DNA from 3 places in the Alteromonas sp. S015 genome. Region 2 is predicted to be linked to each of the others. Evidence: predicted binding sites of a transcription regulator. Region 2 holds the regulator's gene; each other region holds the start of a gene.
The links. The regulator sigma-54, encoded in region 2, starts transcription at its own class of promoters, with help from an activator protein. The targets are predictions, from matches to a motif close to GTTGGCACGNNNNTNGNNT.

Region 1 (4,445 bases), on a different contig from region 2:
CGGCGTCCAGCTTGAACTGACCCGCTCGGGTAAAAGAGAAGTCGCGCGACGTAATTTCAGGCACTGTCGCAAAGAAACCATTCCCTGTAATTGCTAAATCTAACGCTGTGTTAGTGAATTGAAGGCTACCCTGAGAAAACTGCTGTGCAACCTCTTGAGTTAGTACACCGTCACCCACTTTTGTTTTACCACCTGCCAAAAGTGATGCTGCATATACATCACCGAATTCAGCACGCGATTCTTTAAAGCCAACCGTATTTACGTTTGCGATGTTGTTGGCGGTTACATCCAAATCTTTTTGTGCGGCTGATACGCCACTCAGTGCAATATTAAAAGACATTGTTGATTCTCCTACTAACTGCCGATTTGAATGACGTCATCAAGATTGATACTGACATCACCATCCAAATTCAAAATTACGCCCTGACCGCTGCCGGCCAAGCTTACACTTCCAACATGACGATTAACGGCAGTGCTAAGCTGCACACCTTCACCGTTCAACTCTGCAGTAGCACTGATAACATATTCACCTGCTGCCATTTGGTTGCCATGTTTATCTTTGCCATCCCATTCAAACTCAATGTTACCTGCACTCTGTGTGCCTGCATCAATGGTTTTAATTACTTCCCCGAACTGATTTTCAATGCTAATCGTCATGTTTTGAACCGTTTTCTCGTTCACAATGACGCCTGAGATCCCATCACCTTCATTTGCCATATAGCCAACATTACCTTGAACTAGCACGTTTTGACCGATGAGACTCGACGCTTGTAACGCTTGATTTGATGTCATTGAAGCCGCAAAGGATTCGAATTTTTCGTTAAGCTGCGAGATCCCGTCAGCCATAGTAAATGACGTCATCTGCGCCACCATTTGATCATTGTCAACCGGTGCAGTCGGATCCTGGTTAGCAAGCTGTTCAGTCAACATTGAAAAGAAATCTTCCTGCGTTAACTGTTGCTCGGTACCATCGGCGATTTTGACAGTTTCTTCCTGCCAATAAAGATCAGTATTTAAGCCGGTATTGTTTATGGTGTTCACTGATTAATCCTCACATTATTCAAGCGGCAAATTACTGCCCTTGACCTAACTGCAGTACGCGGCGAAAGATTCGCTTAGTGGTATCCGCTACTTGTACGTTTGTTTCATACGCTTTCGACGCTGACATCATGTTTGCCATCTCTTCGACAATATTAACGTTCGGCTTATAGATGTATCCATTTTCATCTGCCATTGGGTTATTCGGCGAGTACTCCACATTAAGCGGTGCGTCGCTTTCCACAATACCTTTAACCTGTACACCTGCACCTTTCGACTGATCACGCATAGCGTCTTGTAATGCTGTTGCAAAAACAGGGTGTCGAGCTCGGTAAGTTTCGTCATAGCTGCTGCTTACTGAGTTTGCGTTGGCGATATTACTTGCCGTGGTATTTAGACGCACATTTTCCGCTTCCATACCCGTACTCGAAATTTGCATTACGTTAAATAAACCCATGACTATTGACCTCCTGAGCTGAGTGCTTTTTTCATGCCTTTAACTTTACCATTCAAAAATTCAAGGCTAGCCTGGTAGCGCATTCCATTATCTAAAAATCGGTTTCTTTCCGCCTGAACTTCTACCGTGTTACCGTCACCGGTGTCTGGTTGAGTTGGAATGCGGTACTGCATGTCAAAGTTTGCCGCTACTGACGTTGAATTGCCGCTTAGGTGGCGTTCATTGGTTCGCACCATTTTCGAGGAATGCCCTGTTGAACTGCCCGATGTCTCTCGCATTGCTGACTGCATAGCTTTATTAAAATCGATGTCTCGCGCTTTATAACCAGGCGTATTTGCGTTGGCCAGATTTCCGGCAATCACTTCCATACGCTCGGTACGTATACTGAGCGCTGACGCGTGAAAGCCCACCAGTTTATCTAGGTTAATAGCCATAACATGACCTCTGACATACTTAAAACATTTCGTGTTGACAATCTAAATGAGCATTTAAAAGTGAGACTTTTGCCGATTTACTGTCGCTTGTGAAATAGTTTGCAAGGCTGATGCCAAAATTAGATTTTGACGGGGGGAAATGGACGTCTTAGTTTCAACTTAAACAATTAAAAGCTTTATTAATCAGTCCAGTAACTTAGATTATTTTTTCTGATAGTAAAGGCCAGGGTGACACTTAACCATACTGTATATATCACTCGCAGCACTGATAGATTCCGATGCGCCAAGGAATAGCACACCCTGAGGCTGCAACTGTCCGGCAATTTGTTGCAGGATCCGCTGTTTCACTTCAGCAGAAAAATAAATTAATACATTTCGGCAAAACACTATGTCAAAGCGGCCAAGTGCGGCATAGCTTGAAAGTAAATTTAAACTTCTGAAGCTGACCATGCGACGAACGTCGGATTTTACCTGCATAAGTCCACTTTCATTTTTTTGGAAAAAGGCCTGTCTCCGATGCGGGGATAAGCCTCTCGCCAAAGACAACTCGTCATAAATACCTAACTCACATTTTTGCAGCATTTCTGATGACAAATCCGTGGCTACAATCTCAATACCCGCCCTCAATGCACCAGGCCGCTGACGCTGGTATTCAAGTACAGACATGGCGATGGAGTACGGTTCTTGCCCAGACGAACAGGCCGCGCTCCAAATTCGGATCTTTTGATTTTTTGTCGATATTGCTGGTAGTAACTCATTTACAAGTAAATCAAAGGGGTAGTTGTCTCGAAACCACAAGGTTTCATTTGTGGTCATAGCGTCGATTACGTCCTGAAGCAAGGCTCTGTCGAACCCCTTCACCACCACGTCTATCAGTTCGTCAGCCGATTCATATTTGTGCTTGAAGAGCAATGAAGCTAAACGGCTGCGCACCAGGTATTGTTTACTTTCACCCAATACTATGCCGCATTGCTTTTCCAAAAACTCTCTAAACTTTACGTAACTTGCTGGCGAAACGTCTTTATTAGCCAATCCTGTCTTGCTCCGTTATTCGCATTCTGTCATCAGCCACTTTTGTACCGCTGTAGCAAGTTCATCGGGATGGAATTTCGCGATAAAGTCATCTGCCCCCACTTTCTGCACCATAGCTTGGTTAAAAACACCACTTAGCGACGTATGCAATACAACATGGAGCTTTTGCAGCTCAGGCGTATTCTTAATTTCAGCGGTGAGTGTATATCCGTCCATTTCCGGCATTTCAATGTCGGAGACCAGTACGCCAACACGGTTTGTCACATCACCGTACTCTTCCGCAATTTGTTTGAGCCTGTTTAATGCTTCTAGGCCGTTTTTAGCAAGTTCAATCTCTAGACCCAGAGAAGTCAGTGCCTTTTTAACTTGATTTCTCGCTACCGCTGAATCATCAGCAATAAAGATAATTTTGTTCTCTTGACCTTCAGTTGTAAGGCCTTCCGCAACTTCTGAACTTACTTCGGCATTCAACGGAGAAATTTCATTCAAAATTTTCTCAACATCTAGAATTTCAATAAGTTCATTCTCAACTTCAGTCACTGCGGTTAAATAACTTGCTCTGCCAGTGCCCTGAGGTGGCGGCATAATTGCATCCCAATTAGTATTAATGATGCGTTCTACAGCCCCCACCAAGAAACCTTGAACAGAGCGGTTATATTCTGCAATAACAATAAAGGCGTTAGAGAGGTCTTCAATTTTACGGCCGCGAGTCGCCATACTCAAATCGATAACCGAGATAGTTTGACCACGAATGTGCGCCACACCACGTACCAACGGATTCAATTTGGGCATTGCTGTGAGTGGAGGACACTGAAGCACTTCCCGCACTTTAAAAACATTAATTCCAAAGCGTTGGCGGCCGTTCAGTCTAAACAGCAACAACTCTAAGCGATTCTGCCCAACAAGCTGCGTGCGCTGGTTTACTGAATCTAAAATCCCCGACATAGGTCACCTCTAAGTAATACTGGGCATGATCATTGCCTCTTCTGATAAAGATAGACAATATCACTAAATTTTTGCAGGTCAAACGACAGAAAAATGACACTAAATAGCATTTTTCAGTTTTAAGAAGGCTTTAACCCTTTCTCTAAACAATCGACCTGCGTTAACGCTCGTGCTTTTAAACCTTAAAGGTTTACTTAGGCTGTTTTGAATTTGCACAAAGCAAACCAGCCGTATTAAGCATAGTCAATAACTTGTAAACTGAACACGAAAAGTCATGATGAAAAATATGAACGCCAAGACGCGCCCAACCATCACACGATTACTGTCATTGACTGTTTGCAGCTTGCTCTCAATAAACTGCTTAGCAACACAAACCAATCACAAACGAGTTGAAGAAGGCGCAAAACAATACCTAATAACACAACTCGCTGATAACACAAAGGATACTAGCATTGATGTGTCTATTGTGAAGATAGACGATAGGATAAATATTCCTGACTGCCCAACCGGATTTGAATATAACGCGTCAAAAGAGGCCT
Region 2 (4,445 bases):
GAATTAGGCGCCTACTTAACGATGAAAAGACGCTTAATGGTTAACTTAATGCAGAAAGTATATCGTCGCTAGTTGTTGCGCGACGTATCGCTTTGATCGTTTCTTTGTCGCTCAGTTTGCCTGCCACTGTGGCTAGCGTTTGAAGGTGTCCTTCGGTTTGCTCCTCGGGAACGAGTAGTGCAAAAAATATGTCTACGGGTTTTTCGTCAAGGGCGTCAAAGTCAATAGCAGGCGTGCTGGTTACAACAATTGCTATCACTTTCTCAAGGCCTGCTAAGCGGCCATGGGGCAGGGCGATACCATTGCCGATGCCTGTGCTACCCATACGCTCTCGAGCCATCAAACTGTTGAGTACCGTTGCTTGGTCAATGTTTTCGTTTTGCTTGGCAGCGATATCAGCGATGATCTCAAGAATTCGCTTTTTACTGTTACACTGAACCGCACACTCGGTGCGGTCCAGACTTACGATGGCTTGTATATCCATGCTTAATTGACTACTAGTGTTTTTTCAGTTTTTCCTTATGCTTGATTACCTGCCGGTCGAGTTTATCAACCATGCTGTCAATCGCCGCATACATGTCTGTATTTTCTGAGGATGCGAATACTTCAGCGCCACTTAAATGAACGGTCGCTTCGGCTTTTTGATTTAATTTTTCAACGTTCAGGATGACATGCACATTAGAAATGTGATCAAAGTGACGTTCAAGTTTGCTGAACTTCGTATCGACATAATTACGCAAAGAGTCGGTGATTTCGACATGATGACCAGTAAGGTTGATTTGCATATTTCGTCTTCCTTATATTATTAAGCCCGTTTAGATAAGGCTTTTGCGTTGGTTCGACGGCGGAATCGATAAAGATTCCCGGTACTTTGCTATTGTTCGCCGGGCAACCTTAATGCCTTGTTCGGCCAACAATGAAGCAATCTTGCTATCGCTTAGCGGCTTGCTGGGCTTTTCAGCGGCCACTAATTTTTTGATCAATGCTCGAATCGCTGTAGACGAGCATTCACCACCAGACTCAGTTGCAACGTGACTTGAGAAGAAATATTTCAATTCGAAGATTCCACGTGGCGTGTGCATGTACTTCTGCGTTGTTACTCGCGAAATAGTCGATTCGTGCATATCTACCATTTCTGCGACATCATTTAGCACCATTGGTTTCATCATTTCCGGACCGTGCTCAAAAAAGCCCATTTGTTGCTGCACAATACAGTTTGCAACCTTCATCAATGTATCATTGCGAGATTCAAGGCTCTTTATGAACCACTTGGCCTCTTGCATGTGTGAGCGGATGAATTGTGAGTCGCTACTATTCTTGGCACGGCGACTCATGGCTGCGTACTGTTGGTTAACACTTAGTTTAGGCAGACTGTCAGGGTTCAGCTCAACCACCCAACGGCCATTCTTTTTGGTCACTGATACATCAGGAATAACATACTCAGGCTCTTTAGTAACTAAAGCACTACCTGGACGAGGATTCAAGGTTTGCAGTAAACGCATTGCCTCGCGCAGCTGATCTTCTTTTAATCGGCTTTTACGCATAAGCGTACGATAGTCTTTACTGCTCAGTAAGTCAGAGTATTCTTCAATCAGTTGTTTCGCTTCAGCAAGCCACGGTGTGTCTTCTGAAAACTGGCGCAATTGCACCATTAAACATTCTTGTGGAGAGCGTGAGCCAGAACCAATAGGGTCGAACATCTGAATGCGCTTAAGCACACATTCTATTTCGTCCATTTCAATCGGCTCTTCCATATCATCATCGTTAACCGCTTCTAAAATTTCATCAAGGGTAACGGTTAAATAACCTGACTCGTCGATAGAGTCGATGATTGCTGTAGCGATAGCGCGATCGGTATCCGAGAAATGAGTAAGGCGCATTTGCCACAATAGGTGCTCTTGAATATCTTCAGTAGTCTCACCTTGGAAGATCTGCTCGTCGTCATTAGATGGACCCGGAGCGGGAGAAGATGAAGCGGAGTAGTATTCATCCCATGTGCTGTCGATAGGCAGCTCATCGGGAAGATCGTTTTTTTCTAATGCATCACCCGCTTCTAGCGTGTCACTAGATGCAGAAGCAGTGGCCTCAGAACCCCCGTCGTCATTATCGATATTGTTCTTTTCTAACTGTGGCTCGTCGTTACCTTCTTCAATTTCTAATAGTGGATTAGAGTCGAGCGCTTCTTGAATTTCCTGTTGAAGATCAAGTGTAGAAAGCTGCAGCAGTTTAATGGCCTGCTGAAGCTGTGGCGTCATGGTAAGTTGTTGGCTAAATTTTAGCTGTAAAGATGGTTTCATCTACGTCTTATTTTAATGCTCTAAATTGAATATACCGGAGCGAAACTGAAAAATGACAATTCAGTTACACTAACTATAGCCTGAATTGTTCGCCTAGGTATACATCCCTTACTTTTTGATTACTTAAAACCTGTTCCGCGGTTCCCTGCGCAATAAGCTCGCCATGACTCACAATGTACGCTTTTTCACAAACATCCAATGTCTCTCGTACGTTATGGTCTGTGATAAGGATTCCAATACCCCTATCGCGAAGATGTTGTATTATCTTCTTTATATCATTAACTGATATTGGATCAACACCAGCAAATGGTTCGTCTAACAAAATAAATTGCGGTTTTGCGGCCAGGGCACGGGCAATCTCAACGCGACGGCGCTCGCCCCCTGATAAACTCATCCCCGTACTATTACGTATATGGTTAATATTAAATTCATCAAGTAGCGCATCTGCTTCTTCTTCCTGCTGAAGTGAATTTAAATCTTTACGGGTTTGCAGTATGGCCATGATATTTTCATGTACCGTTAGCTTTCTAAAAATAGACGCTTCCTGCGGTAGGTAGCCAATTCCGCGGCGTGCACGCTCGTGCATAGGCTGGTGAGTTAGCTCATTGTCGTCGATTTCAATCTTGCCTTTATCCAGATTCACCAAACCAACAATCATATAGAAGGTAGTGGTCTTACCGGCACCATTAGGCCCAAGAAGGCCGACAATCTGACCTGTTGAGACTGAAAGACTCACATCGCGAACAACTTGTCGCGATTTATATGCTTTAGCAAGGTTTTTAGCGCTCAAAGTTGCCATTGCTATTCATTGTCCTTGTTGTCTTTCTTTGACGTTGTTTTACGAATAGTTTCAGGCGTAAATACAGTTGTTACGCGACCTTCACCATTCTTACCCTTACCACCCGTTGCCAGCAATTGCTCAGTAATCATGTCAAATGTGATTTTATCACCTTGTACTTTGCTGGTGTCTTGTTGTAATTCAGCGTTACCCGCTAAAGAAATAGTGCGATTGATCACCTCGTAGCGTATTTCATTGGCTTTAGCTGACACTGGCGTACCGTCTTCAAGCGATTGAGAATAGCTTGCAGGTTTGCCTCGGGCGATAAATATTTCTCGTCCGCTTCCATCTGTTGCAATAACTTCAACCTCATCAGCTTTAATAACAAGAGAACCTTGCGTAATGAGTACGTCTTCCTTGTAAAGCGCGGTTTTATTTTTACCGTCAATAAATTGGGTGTTTGACCCTATTTTAATGGGCTGTGAAAAATCTTCTTCACTGGCAAGCGCAGCACCACTAGCGATGGCAAGTATAAGACTAGTTGCTAGGGGAATAAGTCGTTTGTACATGGTCTAAAAGCTCGTATTCTTGTGTGCGTAAGTTCGCGTTAAACCCGTTACTTAGAATAAGGTATTGTGTACCTAGTATCTCAACGGGTTGATCAGATGTCATTTGTTTCGTGTCTAAATTTATCTGGATGTATTCGGTTGATAAACTTTTGACAAAATCATCGGCAGTTTGATTTTCAATAACAACGCTATTTTCAAGTTGGATTAGCTCATTGTTGTAGAGCGTTCCTTCTTTCGCCGTCACCACCCAGGGCGACGACGCGTTTTCTGTATAAAGCGTGTATTTAGGTTGTTGAAACAATACAAAGCCAAGCTGGTCATAATGTTCCATCGACTCTGCAAACACCTTGTGATTTAACTCCCCGTCTTGATTGTACAGTGTAGTGGTTAGATTTCTCGCTTTGTAGGCGGGCTTGAGTGCATCGTTTTCACCTCTTCCCTGCATTTCAGGCTGCTCTTCCATCCACGTAGGGATGTACATAAACAACGCCAGAATGAATAGCGCAGATATGCTTAATCCTAAGCGATTAAAGCCAAACAGGCTCATACACTCGCTCCAAAAATCTCATTTGATACACCTTTGGCTTGCAAAATAGTATCCGAAATTTCTCGGACTGCTCCAAAACCACCAGGTAGCGAAGTAATCCAGTTTGCATTTTTTGCCACGTAAGGATGGGCATCGGCAACCGCAATTTTGACCGCTACGTGATTAAACATACCCGTATCTGGCATGTCATCACCAACCGCAGCTACTTCATCAGTGTTTAACTCAAGGCTTTTCATCAGTTCGCTGAGCGCGCC
Region 3 (4,445 bases), on a different contig from region 2:
CATTTTTATTGCGCCTTTGTGCCAGTCATAGAACAGATAATGGTAATGCGAGTTTATAAAACGTATACGCCCATGAGACTAATTAAAGAAATTAACGTCAACAAAGCCGGTTAGTAAATCAGATTCATGTCAGCCTCAACAATACAACAGGGGTTTATACTCAATAAAAGTACGTTTACCCGGCGAGGCAAGGTTTATGTTGAGCTATGGGTAAAAACGCCCAGTAGCACCGCTAGGTTAATTTCTTCACCCCAATACCCCACCTGCTTTGTATCAGTAGATCACGCGAATGATTTACGCAATATAGCCGAGCGTATTTCAGCAAAGATCAGTATTTCAGATGACGGATTTCACACGCTGGAACAAGTTCCTGTTGCGACAGTAAAAACTGCAACCGAATCACACATGCATCAGCTTCGCCAGCATGCGCAGGAAAGCAGCATTATATTGTACGAAGCTGATATACGCGTTGCCGACCGCTACTTAATGGAGCGCTTTGTGTATGGCGCGGTGGAATTTCTGGCACCTCAGCCTTTAGAGCATACGTCGCAGATTGTTATAGAGAATGCGCAAATCAGGCCTTGCCAATTCAGAACCACGTTTACATCGCTAAGCATAGATATCGAATGCAATGAGCATGAAGAACTGTTTAGCATTGCGCTAGCAGGCGAAGGACTCAACGTTGTGCTGCTTGTATGCCCGCCACGTTTTATTGGGCAAACATTGCAGGGACAAGAAGACAGCGCATATGAGCTCATTACCGTTGAATCAGAAAAGGCACTGCTAGAAGCATTTTTTGCCTATTTTACATCCTACGACCCAGACATCATTTTAGGGTGGAACGTTAAGCAGTTCGATATGGCGATACTTGAGCGCCGCGCTCGTGCGAATGCGCTTAAATATGCCATCGGCCGGCACGAACGAGAGGCATCTGTAAGACAGTGGGAAGATCAAACCCTGGTTGATGTACCAGGACGATGCGTGATTGATGGGATCGAAGCACTAAAAACAATGACTTATCAATTCGAGTCGTTCTCGCTTGATCACGTTTCTGAAGTACTGCTTGGCGAAAATAAGCTTATTCAAGCTGCCGATAAGCTTGAAGCGATAAAGCGTCTGTATCATAGTGACCCCGTTGTACTCGCCAACTATAACTTCAAGGATACTGAACTGGTTAACCGCATTCAGGATAAAACCCAGTTTATCGATTTTTTAGCGTTGCGTAGTATTCTTACCGGCCTGGATATGAGTCGTCCCGGAGGCTCAGTGGCCGCGTTTTTAAATGTGTACTTGCCTAAGCTTCACCGCAAGTCTTATGTGGCGGGGGTTAGACCTGAAAATGGAGGCTTGGCTAGTCCGGGTGGTTATGTCATGCGTTCCCAGCCAGGTTTATATAAGGACGTTTTAGTCCTCGATTTTAAGAGCCTTTATCCTTCCATAATTCGCACTTTCAAAATCGATCCGTTGGGGCTTGCAGAAGGGCTTAAGTATCCGGACTCTTCGATAGAAGGGTTTAAAGGCGCAGTATTTAGTCGTGAATCTCATTTTCTGCCTTCGATCATTGAAAACCTATGGCTTCAGCGCGACGAGGCGAAAAAACAGAAAGACGCACCGCGCTCTCAGGCCATAAAAATATTAATGAACTCCTTCTATGGTGTCCTTGGTAGTGGCGGCTGTCCCTTCTACGATCCTCGCCTGGCTAGCTCTATTACGCTGCGGGGTCATGAGATCATGCAAACCACTGCGGGTTGGATTGAAGAACTAGGCTATACGGTTATTTACGGTGATACCGACTCAACATTTGTTCATGTAGAAGGGAATGATGCACTGGGTTCGCCGTCAGAAACTGGACTTGAGCTAGCTAGCATTATTAATCGAAAGTGGACTGAGTTACTAAAAAGTGAGTTCGACATTGAATGCCACTTAGAAATTGAGTTTGAATCTCACTTTTCTACGTTTTTTATGCCGACGATCCGAGGCTCTTCCGAAGGCAGCAAAAAACGTTACGCAGGAATGAAAGGCGGTGAACTTGTCTTTAAAGGCTTAGAAAATGTCCGCTCTGATTGGACGATACTAGCTAAAACCTTTCAGTACGAGCTGTATAAAAAAGTGTTCACTGGACAGCCTGTTGAAGACTACATAAATAGCACGATAGCCGCGATAAGATCCGGTGAAATGGACCACGCTTTGATATATAAAAAGCGCCTTCGAAAGCCTTTGTCGTCGTATACAAAGTCGCTGCCTCCCCACGTAAGGGCAGCTCGATTAGCGGATGAGCAGTATAAAGAACAGGGATTACCACTTCGCTATCAGTTTAATACTACTATTGCCTATGTCATTACAGTACAAGGCCCTCAAACCGTCGAAACCGCAACGGCCCCCCTTCAATACGATCACTATATTGAAAAGCAAATCCAACCCATTGCCGATAGCATCTTGCCTCTTATTGGCCTACAGTTTGAGACAATAGCGAACGATCAACTCTCACTGTTTTAGTATCTTTAACAGGGTCTTACCTAAACATGATGTCCACTTAAGTTTGACGTATGAAGATCTTGCAAACACTGCGACAATTTAACATAGCAATAACATTAAAATCCTCGCCTTAAATTTTTATTACGCCATTAAATCAGTTAGTTATGCATTTGGCACATTCAATGAATAATGAATTACGTAAGTCATTAGCGGTGTCAGGTTGAAACTTACAATCTGCACCTGTGTTGAGGTCTGTGGACCTAGTGGTTAGGGCAATTGAGCGCCCAAGTTCACTGTAAAAGCCAGAAGGAATTTGATTATGAAGATCACAAAACTAAGTATGATTACCAGCGCTGTTATTGCTGCAACACTATCTGCTTCAGCAGTAGCAGGCCACCACGAGGAGAAGATCTCGATGGGATTTAGCGCAATGGATAAAGATGGGAACGGCTATATCGTCGGTTCTGAGTCTTCTGGCGTTATTGACAATAAGCTTCTCGCAAAAATGGATACCGATGGTGATAGCATGATAAGCCGTGTTGAATTCAACAAGTTTGTTGATGAAAAGCCATCAATGTTTAGCGACGACATCATTACTCAGGTGAAAACTGAAGGCACCAATGACGCTTTACTCTCGGAAAAGGGCAACCCTGAATTATTCTCTAAAGCTGACGGTGAGATGATATCAGAGAAGAATAAGGAGCTTCGCACCGAGATGTCAGCTACAGCCGACAATAAGTTTACTGAAATCGATGTAGACAGCGACGGTAAGCTTACAGCCGAGGAGTTAAAAGTTGCACATGTCGAAGGTGACTTTGAGATGATAGATGAAAATGGCGATTCATACGTTACCCGTATGGAATATCGTGCATACTTCGAAGGTATTGAGTCTGAATAGACGCTCACCACTCGTAAAATAAAAATTTTTAGGAAGCCTCCTTCGTCGGAGGCTTTTTTCTTTCTTTAAAGTCGAGATAATTTTCTTTAGACATCAAGTACATTGTCACTTTTAGTTATTACTCTCCTTTCAGCGTGTACGACGAGTCACACGAATCCATCGTTGAATAACGCCATATACGACTAACATCTTGTCGACAAAACCCGTTTGCAACAATATTGTTAATAAAGATTGAATTATTTGTTTTATTCGTTGTGTATTCAGCATTTACTGCAATTGTTGCCATTGGTTATTTGGAACCAAAAGCCGAAACAGCCAACTCTATTATTTATATATAAATCAGATGCGTACGCGCATGGAGGCAAGATATTATGGAATCAAAATTTACACCGAACTCCTTACTCCCTCTTCAGAAAAGTGAGTTTACTGGCTCTGATGACGCTGAACTGACGTCGCTCACTATCAGTCAGTATTTCAAAAATGTTGTCGACAATTACGGCGATAATCCAGCGATAATTGTAAAACATCAAGACGTTAGCTGGACCTATCAGCAGTATTGGTATGAAGTAGAGCGTGTTGCTTGCGGCTTAATTGCAAACGGTGTAATACCCGGAGACCGCGTAGGTATATGGTCTCCGAACAATATTGAATGGTCGATCGTACAGATGGCCACTGCGCGAATCGGGGCGATCATGGTATGCCTGAACCCAGCTTATCGTCCTGATGAATTAGCGTTTGCCATTAATAACGTTGCCGTAAAATACTTAGTCATGGCACAGTCATTCAAGCAGTCAAATTACGTCGCCATGTTGAAAGAGCTTGCGCCAGAAATAGACAGCCAAGATAAGAACACACCAAAGCGTCCTCTAACGCTTGCTAAGTTGCCTTCACTTAAATATGTATACACTATTGGCGATAAGCCTGTAGAAGGATTACAGGCTTTTTCTGCATTGCAATTAGAACCAACGGAAGCGCTTAAATCTCAGTTGGAGGCCGTTGAATCGAACCTTAGCGCGGATGATAACATCAATATTCAGTTTACCTCCGGCACCACGGGAAATCCGAAAGGCGC

Region 1: the regulator sigma-54 is predicted to act here: its motif matches at 2,029-2,047, upstream of flgB (flagellar basal body rod protein FlgB).
Region 3: the regulator sigma-54 is predicted to act here: its motif matches at 2,645-2,663, upstream of V7R42_RS10495 (EF-hand domain-containing protein).

The regions. Positions count from the first base shown of each region.
Region 1 covers NZ_JAZETO010000014.1:10,817-15,261, forward strand. The annotation lists gene flgE (flagellar hook protein FlgE) at 1-340, opposite strand, end outside; gene flgD (flagellar hook assembly protein FlgD) at 355-1,041, opposite strand; gene flgC (flagellar basal body rod protein FlgC) at 1,073-1,495, opposite strand; gene flgB (flagellar basal body rod protein FlgB) at 1,498-1,929, opposite strand; gene V7R42_RS19595 (CheR family methyltransferase) at 2,131-2,961, opposite strand; gene V7R42_RS19600 (chemotaxis protein CheV) at 2,977-3,906, opposite strand; gene flgA (flagellar basal body P-ring formation chaperone FlgA) at 4,184-4,445, shown strand, end outside.
Region 2 covers NZ_JAZETO010000002.1:281,899-286,343, forward strand. The annotation lists gene ptsN (PTS IIA-like nitrogen regulatory protein PtsN) at 41-484, opposite strand; gene hpf (ribosome hibernation promoting factor) at 498-785, opposite strand; gene V7R42_RS05300 (RNA polymerase factor sigma-54) at 816-2,297, opposite strand; gene lptB (LPS export ABC transporter ATP-binding protein) at 2,371-3,096, opposite strand; gene lptA (lipopolysaccharide transport periplasmic protein LptA) at 3,099-3,644, opposite strand; gene lptC (LPS export ABC transporter periplasmic protein LptC) at 3,613-4,191, opposite strand; gene kdsC (3-deoxy-manno-octulosonate-8-phosphatase KdsC) at 4,188-4,445, opposite strand, start outside.
Region 3 covers NZ_JAZETO010000004.1:424,258-428,702, forward strand. The annotation lists gene V7R42_RS10490 (DNA polymerase II) at 127-2,496, shown strand; gene V7R42_RS10495 (EF-hand domain-containing protein) at 2,795-3,373, shown strand; gene V7R42_RS10500 (AMP-binding protein) at 3,742-4,445, shown strand, end outside.